One region of the Streptomyces sp. DF42 genome, then DNA from elsewhere that is predicted to be linked to it. Evidence: riboswitches for the same ligand, from Rfam matches in the RefSeq annotation. Region 1 holds a riboswitch; the other holds the start of a gene.
What was found. A riboswitch is a leader RNA that binds a small molecule or an ion and turns the genes downstream of it on or off. The one in region 1 is predicted to bind glycine.
Positions count from the first base shown of each region.

Region 2: it holds a riboswitch for glycine, as region 1 does, so the genes downstream of both, gcvP (aminomethyl-transferring glycine dehydrogenase) here and gcvT (glycine cleavage system aminomethyltransferase GcvT) in region 1, are expected to answer to the same signal.

Region 1 is NZ_CM177859.1:6,727,196-6,731,761, forward strand. It holds gene gcvH (glycine cleavage system protein GcvH) at 1-213, opposite strand, end outside; gene gcvT (glycine cleavage system aminomethyltransferase GcvT) at 334-1,452, opposite strand; glycine riboswitch at 1,496-1,604, opposite strand; glycine riboswitch at 1,605-1,703, opposite strand; gene ACYUED_RS30975 (AAA family ATPase) at 1,889-2,563, shown strand; gene ACYUED_RS30980 (enhanced serine sensitivity protein SseB) at 2,651-3,448, shown strand; gene ACYUED_RS30985 (enhanced serine sensitivity protein SseB C-terminal domain-containing protein) at 3,542-4,351, shown strand.
Region 2 is NZ_CM177859.1:1,567,284-1,571,849, reverse strand. It holds gene ACYUED_RS07115 (DNA polymerase IV) at 1-1,131, shown strand, start outside; gene ACYUED_RS07110 (PRC-barrel domain-containing protein) at 1,140-1,526, opposite strand; glycine riboswitch at 1,640-1,735, shown strand; gene gcvP (aminomethyl-transferring glycine dehydrogenase) at 1,913-4,566, shown strand, end outside.

The DNA of each region.
Region 1 (4,566 bases):
GGAGTACAGGTCGCTGACCGACTTGGTCGACTCCAGTTCGCCGCAGGTCTCGCCCGCGGTCACGGCGGAGCCCACCTCGGGAAGCTGGGCGTAGACGACATCGCCGAGCGCGTTGGCCGCGAACTCCGTGATGCCGACCGTCGAGACGCCGTCCTCGGCGACCGACAGCCACTCGTGCTCCTTGCTGTAGCGCAGTTGCTGGGGGTTGCTCATGGCCTGAATTCTCCTGTACGCGAGGGAGTGCTGATGAATGGGTGACTGCTGGATACGCGTGTGAGCAGGGAGGATGTGCGCGGGGTCACGTCCGTGGACGGGCCGCCCACCGCCCAGTTTCTACTTCTGGCGCTTGTAGAACGGCAGCGCCACGACCTCGTACGGTTCGTGACTGCCCCGGATGTCCACGCCCACCCCGGGCGCGCCAGGGGCCGCGTGCGCCGCGTCGACGTACGCCATCGCGATCGGCCGGCCCAGCGTGGGGGAGGGCGCACCGGAGGTGACCTCGCCGATCACTTCACCGCCGGCCACGACCGGGTACCCGGCGCGCGGGACCCGGCGGCCCTCGGCGACCAGGCCGACCAGGACGCGCGGCGGGTTCGACTCGGCGCGTGCGGCGGCCTCCCGCAGGGCCTCGCGGCCCACGAAGTCGCCCTCCTTCTCGAACTTCACCACCCGTCCGAGCCCGGCGTCGAAGGGCGTGAGCGAGGTGGACAGCTCGTGCCCGTACAGCGGCATGCCCGCCTCCAGGCGCAGGGTGTCCCGGCAGGACAGCCCGCAGGGGACAAGGCCGACGGGCGCTCCGGCCTCCGTGAGCGCCTGCCACAGCTTCTCCGCGTCACCGGGGGCGACGAACAGCTCGAAGCCGTCCTCGCCGGTGTAGCCGGTGCGCGCGACGAGGGCCGGGACGCCGGCGACGGTGCCGGGCAGGCCGGCGTAGTACTTCAGGGCGTCGAGGTCGGCGTCGGTGAGGGACGAGAGGATGCCCGCGGCCTCGGGGCCCTGCACGGCGATGAGCGCGTACGCGTCACGGTCGTCGCGCACCTCGGCGTCGAAGCCGGCGGCCCGCTCGACGAGCGCGTCCAGCACCACCTGGGCGTTGGAGGCGTTGGCGACGACCAGGTATTCACTCTCGCCGAGCCGGTAGACGATCAGGTCGTCGAGGATGCCGCCGTCGGCCCGGCAGATCATGGTGTAGCGGGCGCGGCCGACGCCGACGGAGGCGATGTTGCCGACCAGGGCGAAGTTCAGGAGCTGGGCGGCCTGCGGGCCGGTCACGGCGATCTCACCCATGTGGGAGAGGTCGAAGAGTCCGGCCTTCGTGCGTACGGCGAGATGCTCGTCGCGCTCGGAGCCGTAGCGCAGGGGCATGTCCCAGCCGGCGAAGTCGGTCATCGTCGCACCGAGGGAACGATGCAGGGCGTCGAGCGCGGTACGACGGATGTGGGTACTGCTCATCGGACGGTCGTCTCCCAGGGCATAGCGGGACAGGCGAGGGCATTCCTCCCCATCTGTCATCGGAACCTGAGAGGTTCGCCATGACCGCTCGCGGCATGGCTTGCACCGTGGGTGGGGCCACCGGGAAACGGCGGCCCGCTTTTCAGATGTGCCTCGCCCGCGCGGTAACGGGGCCTGAGAGATTCAAGGGAGGGACTTGCTCCTTCGGCGCCCCAGCGACTTGGTGCTGGGGACTCTCCCGCGCGGATTCAAACGGCCGGTATGCAGTTGGCGCGCACATCATCGCACGCCGGGTCCGCGGGTGGCAGGCCGGATCTGCTCCTCCCTTTGTAACTGGCTTGTGGCAAGGCGATCACGAAAACACGAGACACCGCGCATTACCTTCTCTTTACACTCGAAGGGCAGGGGACTCCGTACCCGGCCCCAGGGGAGGACGATCACGGTGGACAGGACCACGGCGTACGCCACGAGCACGGCCGTCGCGCTGCCCGAGCAGCCCGCGGCCCCGGCCCGGGAGGCGTGCGGCATCCGGCCGGAACCCGTGGTCCGCGATCTGCGCGACCGCTCGGGGCGCAGCCCGCACGCCCTGCTCTTCGGCCCCCGCGACCTCGTCGTGATCACCGGCCTGCCCGGCAGCGGCAAGTCCACGCTGATGGAGCGCGCGGTGCGCGGCGTCCGTATCGACTCCCAGGACGCCCGCGACCGCTGGGACGCCCGCGCCTCCCGCTTCCTGCCGTACGCGGTCTACCGCCCCCTCGTCCGGCTCGCCCACTACGCCGGACTGCACCGCGCCCTGCGCGGCGGCGAGGGCGTCGTCGTGCACGACTGCGGCACGCAGGCCTGGGTGCGCGGCTGGCTGGCCCGCGAGGCCCGGCGCCGCGGCGGCCTCCTGCATCTGGTGCTGCTCGACGTCACGCCCGGCGCGGCGCTTCGGGGGCAGCGCGACCGCGGCCGCGGCGTCTCCCGCTACGCGTTCCTGCGTCACCGCACGGCGGCGGGCCGGCTGATCCGCGCGGTGGAGCGGGGCGATCTGCCCGAGGGCGTCGGCTCGGCGGTGCTGCTGGACCGGGACGCGGCGGACGTACTGCGCAGGATCGGCTTCACGGGCTGACCCCTTTGTCCGTCCCACCCGCTAGCCTTTCCGGTCACAGCAGTGGTCATCAGCAGGCAGTGGTTCTCAGCAGGCGGTCGGACACAGATGGACTTCCCTCCAGCGGATCTCCCCGCGGACTTTCCCGTACAGGCGCACCCCCATCCGCACGGCGGATGGCCAGGCAACGAACTGGAGGAGGTGCTGTCGGCCTCCCTCGGCATGCCCTCGGCGGGCGGCCGGATCATCGAGGTGCTCGGACGCAGCTTCGTCTGGGTCCCGCTGCCCGGCGGCGGCGGCCCGCACAGCGGCCCCCTCGACCTGCCGACGCTGGAGATCGAGGGCCAGGCCTATGTCCCGGTCTTCAGCTCAGAGGAGCAGTTCCGCCAGGTCGTCGGCTCCCACATGTCGTACACGATCGCCCCGGCCGTCGAGTTCGCCCGCGGGCTGCCCCCGCAGGTGGGCCTCGCGATCAACCCCGACGGCGTGGTCGGCGTCCCCCTCCCGCCGGCCGCGGTCGCCGAGCTGTGCCGGGCGGGCCGCACCCCGCTGGACGGCCCGGCCTCCGGAGCCCGCGTCAAGCTCTTCGAACCGGACTGGCAGGACGACCCGGTCGACTTCCTGGCCGCGGCCTGTGCCGAGTTCGCGCAGACGGGCGTGGTCGTCACGGCCCGCCGCTGCCTCGCCGTCGTCGAGACGGCCGACCCGGTGATGTTCGTGGGCGTCGAACTCTCGCAGCGGGAGGGCGACCTGCGGGCGCTTCCGCTGGCCGCCCTGGAGCGGGCGGCGACCGTGGTCGCCACTCCGTGGCCGGTCAACCTGGTCCTCCTGGACGTGACGGACGACCCCGTTGCGAACTGGATGCGGGAACAGGTGCGCCCGTTCTATACGGGCGATCACCTGTGAGTGCGGCCAGGGTCGAAGGCGCAACGAGTCCGGAGCTCCCGGGCGCTTAAGCTGTTGGCAGGAGTGGGGCAACTTCCAGAAGGGGCGGTACACGTGAGCGCCAGCGGCACCACGACCGGGACGGTCGAGCACATGCTGCGCCAGGTGACGCCGGGGCGCTACGACGCCTACGAGGCACTCCTCCGCGCACTGGCCGCCCCCGGCGCCGGCCAGATCTGGATGCTCCTGTGGCACGGCCAGGCGGGCTCCCCGGACGCCCAGTACGGAAACATGGAGGTCGAGGGCTACGGCTATGCCCCGTGCGTCACCTCCGCCCAGGAGCTCTCGGCCAGCGGCTGGAACAGGTCGTACGAGGTGGTCGACGGCCTGGACGTGGCCCGGACCCTGTACCCCGACCACTTCGGCCTCTGGCTCAACCCGCACGCCCCGGGCGGTGGGGTGGGCATCCCCTGGCTCGACCTCCGCCGTATCGCCACCGGCCTGGAGCGCCAGGCCGCCGGCCCGCTGCGCCTGTCGGATCCCGCGATCGAGATCCCGCAGTTCTATGCCCTGCTCGCGCAGAACGCCCACCGCACCCCGTCCGTCCGCTCGCTGCGCCGGGCCTGGGTGCAGCCGGCGCTGGGGGCGCCGTATCTCGCCATCGGCCTGGACGTGTACGACACGAGCCCGCCCGCGGTGGACTCGGTGCGGGCGATGATGCAGCAGTCCATCGGCGCCGTCCCGGACGGACTGCCGGTGTCGACGGTGGCGATGTCCGACGAGTACGACCCGGTCGCCCTGTGGATGCGCGCGAGCGCCCGCCCCTTCTACGACCGCGAGGCCCACGCGGCGGCCCCGGTGCAGGCCCCGGCCCAGGCTCCGGTGTCCGGGTACGGCTACCCGCCGGTGCACGGCGGATACTGAGACGGCAGGCTTGGTCCGTACCGCGTCAGGACTGATCTGCGCGCGTAGATAGCGCCAGAAGATCCTTCTATGTCCTGAATGTCCGCAATGCCTCCCGTCCGGCGGCCGTTACCCGCTGTCCGGATAACGGAACACACCAGCCTGCATCACGTTTACGCATCCTTTCCCCGCCAAGTCTGGCAACAGATCGCCAAAGCGTTGAAGACTCCCGCTCC
Region 2 (4,566 bases), 5.2 Mb from region 1:
GGGTTCTACCGGTCGATCAGCGAGCAGGTCATGGCGTTGCTGCACTCGCTGTCGCCGCTCGTGGAGCCGCTGAGCCTGGACGAGGCCTTCGTGGACCTGGAGGCCGGGGAGGTGGCCTGGGACGCGGCGTCGGCGCGGCTGGTGGGTGAGAAGCTGCGGGCCGACATACGGGCCGGCACGGCGCTCACCGGGTCCGTGGGCCTCGCCGCATCCAAGATGCTCGCGAAGATCGCCTCCGAGGAGGCGAAGCCGGACGGGCTGGTGCTGATCGAGCCGGGGACCGAGCGGGCGCTGCTCGGGCCGATGTCGGTGCGGACGCTGCCGGGGGTGGGGCCTGCGACCGGGGATCATCTTCGGCGGGCCGGAATCACCACGGTCGACGAGATCGCCGAGGCGGGCGAGGACGAGCTGGTCCGGCTGCTGGGCAAGGCCCACGGGCACGCGCTGCACGCCATGGCGCTGGCGCAGGACGACCGGCCCGTGGTCGCGGAGCGTGAGACCAAGTCGGTGTCGGTCGAGGACACCTACGACGTGGACATCCACGACCGGCTGAGGGTGGGCCTCGAGGTGCAGCGGCTGGCCGAGCGGTGCGTGCGGCGGCTGCGCGGGGCGGGGCTTTCGGGGCGGACCATCGTGCTCAAGGTGCGCCGCTACGACTTCTCGACACTGACGCGTTCCGAGACGCTGCGGGGGCCCACCGACGATCCGGGGGTGGTGCGGGAGGCGGCCGCCCGGCTGCTGGACATGGTGGACACCACCGGTGGCGTACGACTGCTCGGTGTCGGGGTCAGCGGGCTCGCCGACTACACGCAGGAGGATCTGTTCGCGCAGGCCGCGGGGGAGCGGACGGAGGCGACGGTGGAGGAGACGGCGGACGAACCCGTACCGGAGCAGGAGGCACCCGCCGAGCGGCGCTGGCCCGCGGGGCACGATGTGCGGCATGCCGAGTTCGGGCACGGGTGGGTGCAGGGAAGCGGCCTCGGGCGGGTCACCGTTCGGTTCGAGACGCCCGAGTCGGAGCCGGGGCGGGTGCGGACCTTCCGGACCGACGACCCCGAGCTGGAACAGGCGGAGCCGCTGCCGTTGGTGGCGGCTGGATCCGCGGCTTCCGTGGACGGGGTTCAGTGTTGACGTGCACGTCAGGCGTCGGCGTCCTCCGCGCCGGCGATCCTGCCGAAGGACCGGTCCGGGACCGAGGGAGGAGAGGGAGGAGAGGCGATGTCGAGACCGTAGTGGTGGTAGAGCTGAAGTTCCTGTTCGGGGGAGAGGTGGCGGCCGACCCCGAAGTCGGGGGCATCCTTGATGAGGGAGCGGTCGAAGGGGACGTGGAGGGTGCCCTCGACCAGTTCGCTGGGCTCCAGGGGAACGAAGGCGTCTCGGGAGAACAGGCCGGTGCGTATGGCCGCCCACTCCGGCACGCCCGTCGCGTCGTCGAGATAGACCTCGTCGATGGTGCCGAGCTTGGTGCCGCTGCGGTCGAACGCCTTGCGGCCGATCAGGTTGCGCGGATCGATGTCGGTCTGCACGGGCCCTCCACTTGGTCGCAACTCATTCGTAAGCACTACAAAAGAGCACATCGGGGCAGGTGGCCACTCGAAGGACCTCGTGGTGCGCTCGCTGGTAGGCTGACAGCGGCTGCTGACCCCGTGCGGGAGAGTCCTCCGGACACCACCGGAGGCGCCGAAGGAGCAAATCCTCCCCGGAATCTCTCAGGCTCACGTACCGCGCGGACGAGGTCACTCTGGAAAGCAGGGCGGGTGTCGACGGCTTCCGCTCTCACCGACGGTGAAAGCCGGACATCCTCGGATGGTCCGGTGAAGCTCTCAGGTCGAGATGACAGAGGGGGAGGCCGATCGGGTACCCGCGCCGTGGTACCCCTCGAAGGTCGTGGCAGACCAGGAGGCCTCCGCAAATGACCGCCCATCGCATTCCGCTCTCCGAGCTCGAGAAGGGGATCCCCTTCGAGCAGCGTCACATCGGCCCCGATCATGAGGCTCGGGCCAAGATGCTCGCGCATGTCGGCTACGGCTCCCTGGACGAGCTCACGGCTGCCGCGGTGCCGGATGTGATCAAGAACGCCGACGCCCTGGATCTGCCGGGCGCGCGTACCGAGGCCGAGGTGCTGGCCGAGCTGCGTTCGCTGGCCGATCGCAACCAGGTTCTCGATTCCATGATCGGGCTCGGGTACTACGGGACCTTCACCCCGCCCGTCATCCTGCGCAATGTGATGGAGAATCCCGCCTGGTACACGGCCTACACGCCCTACCAGCCGGAGATCTCGCAGGGGCGCCTCGAAGCCCTGCTGAACTTCCAGACGATGGTCGCCGACCTCACCGGGCTGCCGACCTCCGGTGCCTCGCTGCTCGACGAGGGCACAGCCGCCGCCGAGGCGATGGCGCTGTCCCGGCGCATGGGCAGGAACAAGAAGGGCCTGTTCCTCATCGACGCGGACGTGCTTCCGCAGACCGTCGCCGTGATCGAGACCCGCGCCGAGCCGACGGGCGTGGAGGTCGTGGTCGCCGACCTCAGCGAGGGCGTTCCGGCGGAGATCGCCGGGCGTGAGATCAACGGCGTGCTCGTCCAGTACCCGGGTGCCTCCGGTGCCGTACGCGACATCAAGGCGTTGATCGACCAGGCGCACGAGCTCGGCGCGCTCGTCACCGTTGCCGCCGACCTGCTCGCGCTGACGCTGCTGAAGTCGCCTGGTGAGCTCGGTGCGGACATCGCGGTCGGTACGACGCAGCGGTTCGGTGTGCCGATGGGCTTCGGCGGTCCGCACGCCGGCTACATGGCCGTACACGAGAAGTTCGCGCGCAGCCTGCCCGGCCGGCTCGTGGGTGTGTCCGTGGACGCCGACGGGCACAAGGCCTACCGGCTGGCCCTGCAGACCCGCGAGCAGCACATCCGGCGCGAGAAGGCGACCAGCAACATCTGCACCGCCCAGGTGCTGCTCGCCGTCATGGCCGGTATGTACGCCGTGTACCACGGGCCCGACGGGCTGAGGGGCATCGCGCAGCGCACCCACCGGTACGCCACGATCCTCGCCGCGGGGCTCACCGCCGGCGGTGTCGAGGTCGTGCACGGCTCGTACTTCGACACGCTCACCGCGCTCGTGCCGGGCCGCGCCGCCGAGGTGGTGGCCACCGCACGGGAGAACGGCGTCAATCTCCACCTCGTCGATGCCGACCAGGTGTCGATCGCCTGTGACGAGACCACCGCGCGGGCCCAACTGGGCGCCGTGTGGGCCGCGTTCGGGGTCGAGGGTGACATCGAGGCGCTGGACGCGGCCGCCGGGGAGGCGATTCCGCAGGCTCTGCTGCGCAGTGACGCCTTCCTCACCCACCCCGTCTTCCACCAGCACCGCTCCGAGACCGCGATGCTGCGCTACCTGCGCCGGCTCGCCGACCGCGACTACGCGCTCGACCGCGGCATGATCCCGCTGGGCTCCTGCACCATGAAGCTCAACGCGACCACGGAGATGGAGCCGGTCACCTGGCCCGAGTTCGGGCAGCTGCACCCGTTCGCGCCCGCCGAGCAGGCGCAGGGGTACCTCACGCTCATCCGTGAGCTGGAGGAGCGGCTCGCCGAGGTCACCGGATACGACAAGGTGTCGCTGCAGCCCAACGCCGGTTCGCAGGGCGAGCTGGCCGGGCTGCTCGCCGTCCGCGGATATCACCGGGCCAACGGGGACGAGCAGCGGACCGTGTGTCTGATCCCGTCCTCCGCGCACGGTACGAATGCCGCCAGCGCCGTCATGGCCGGCATGAAGGTCGTCGTCGTGAAGACCGCCGAGGACGGCGAGATCGACGTCGAGGACCTGCGGGCGAAGATCGAGCAGTACCGCGACGAGCTGTCCGTGCTGATGATCACGTACCCCTCCACGCACGGTGTGTTCGAGGAGCATGTCGCCGACATCTGCGCGCAGGTGCACGAGGCCGGCGGGCAGGTGTACGTCGACGGGGCCAACCTCAACGCCCTGGTGGGGCTTGCCAAGCCGGGGCACTTCGGCGGTGACGTCTCGCACCTCAACCTGCACAAGACCTTCTGCATCCCGCACGGCGGCGGCGGTCCCGGGGTCGGTCCGGTCGGTGTGCGTGCGCACCTGGCGCCGTATCTGCCGAACCACCCGATGCAGCCGGCGGCCGGTCCCGAGACGGGTGTCGGGCCGATATCGGCGGCTCCGTGGGGTTCCGCGGGGATCCTGCCGATCTCGTGGGCGTACGTCCGGCTGATGGGCGGCGAGGGCCTGAAGCGTGCCACGCAGGTGGCGGTCCTCAGCGCCAACTACATCGCCAAGCGGCTCGAACCGCACTACCCCGTGCTCTACAACGGCCCCGGCGGCCTGGTCGCGCACGAGTGCATCATCGACCTGCGGCCGCTGACCAGGGCGACCGGTGTGAGCGTCGACGACGTCGCTAAGCGGCTGATCGACTACGGGTTCCACGCGCCGACGATGTCGTTCCCGGTGGCCGGCACGTTGATGATCGAGCCGACCGAGTCCGAGGACCTGATCGAGCTGGACCGGTTCTGCGAAACGATGATCGCCATCCGTGCGGAGATCGAGAA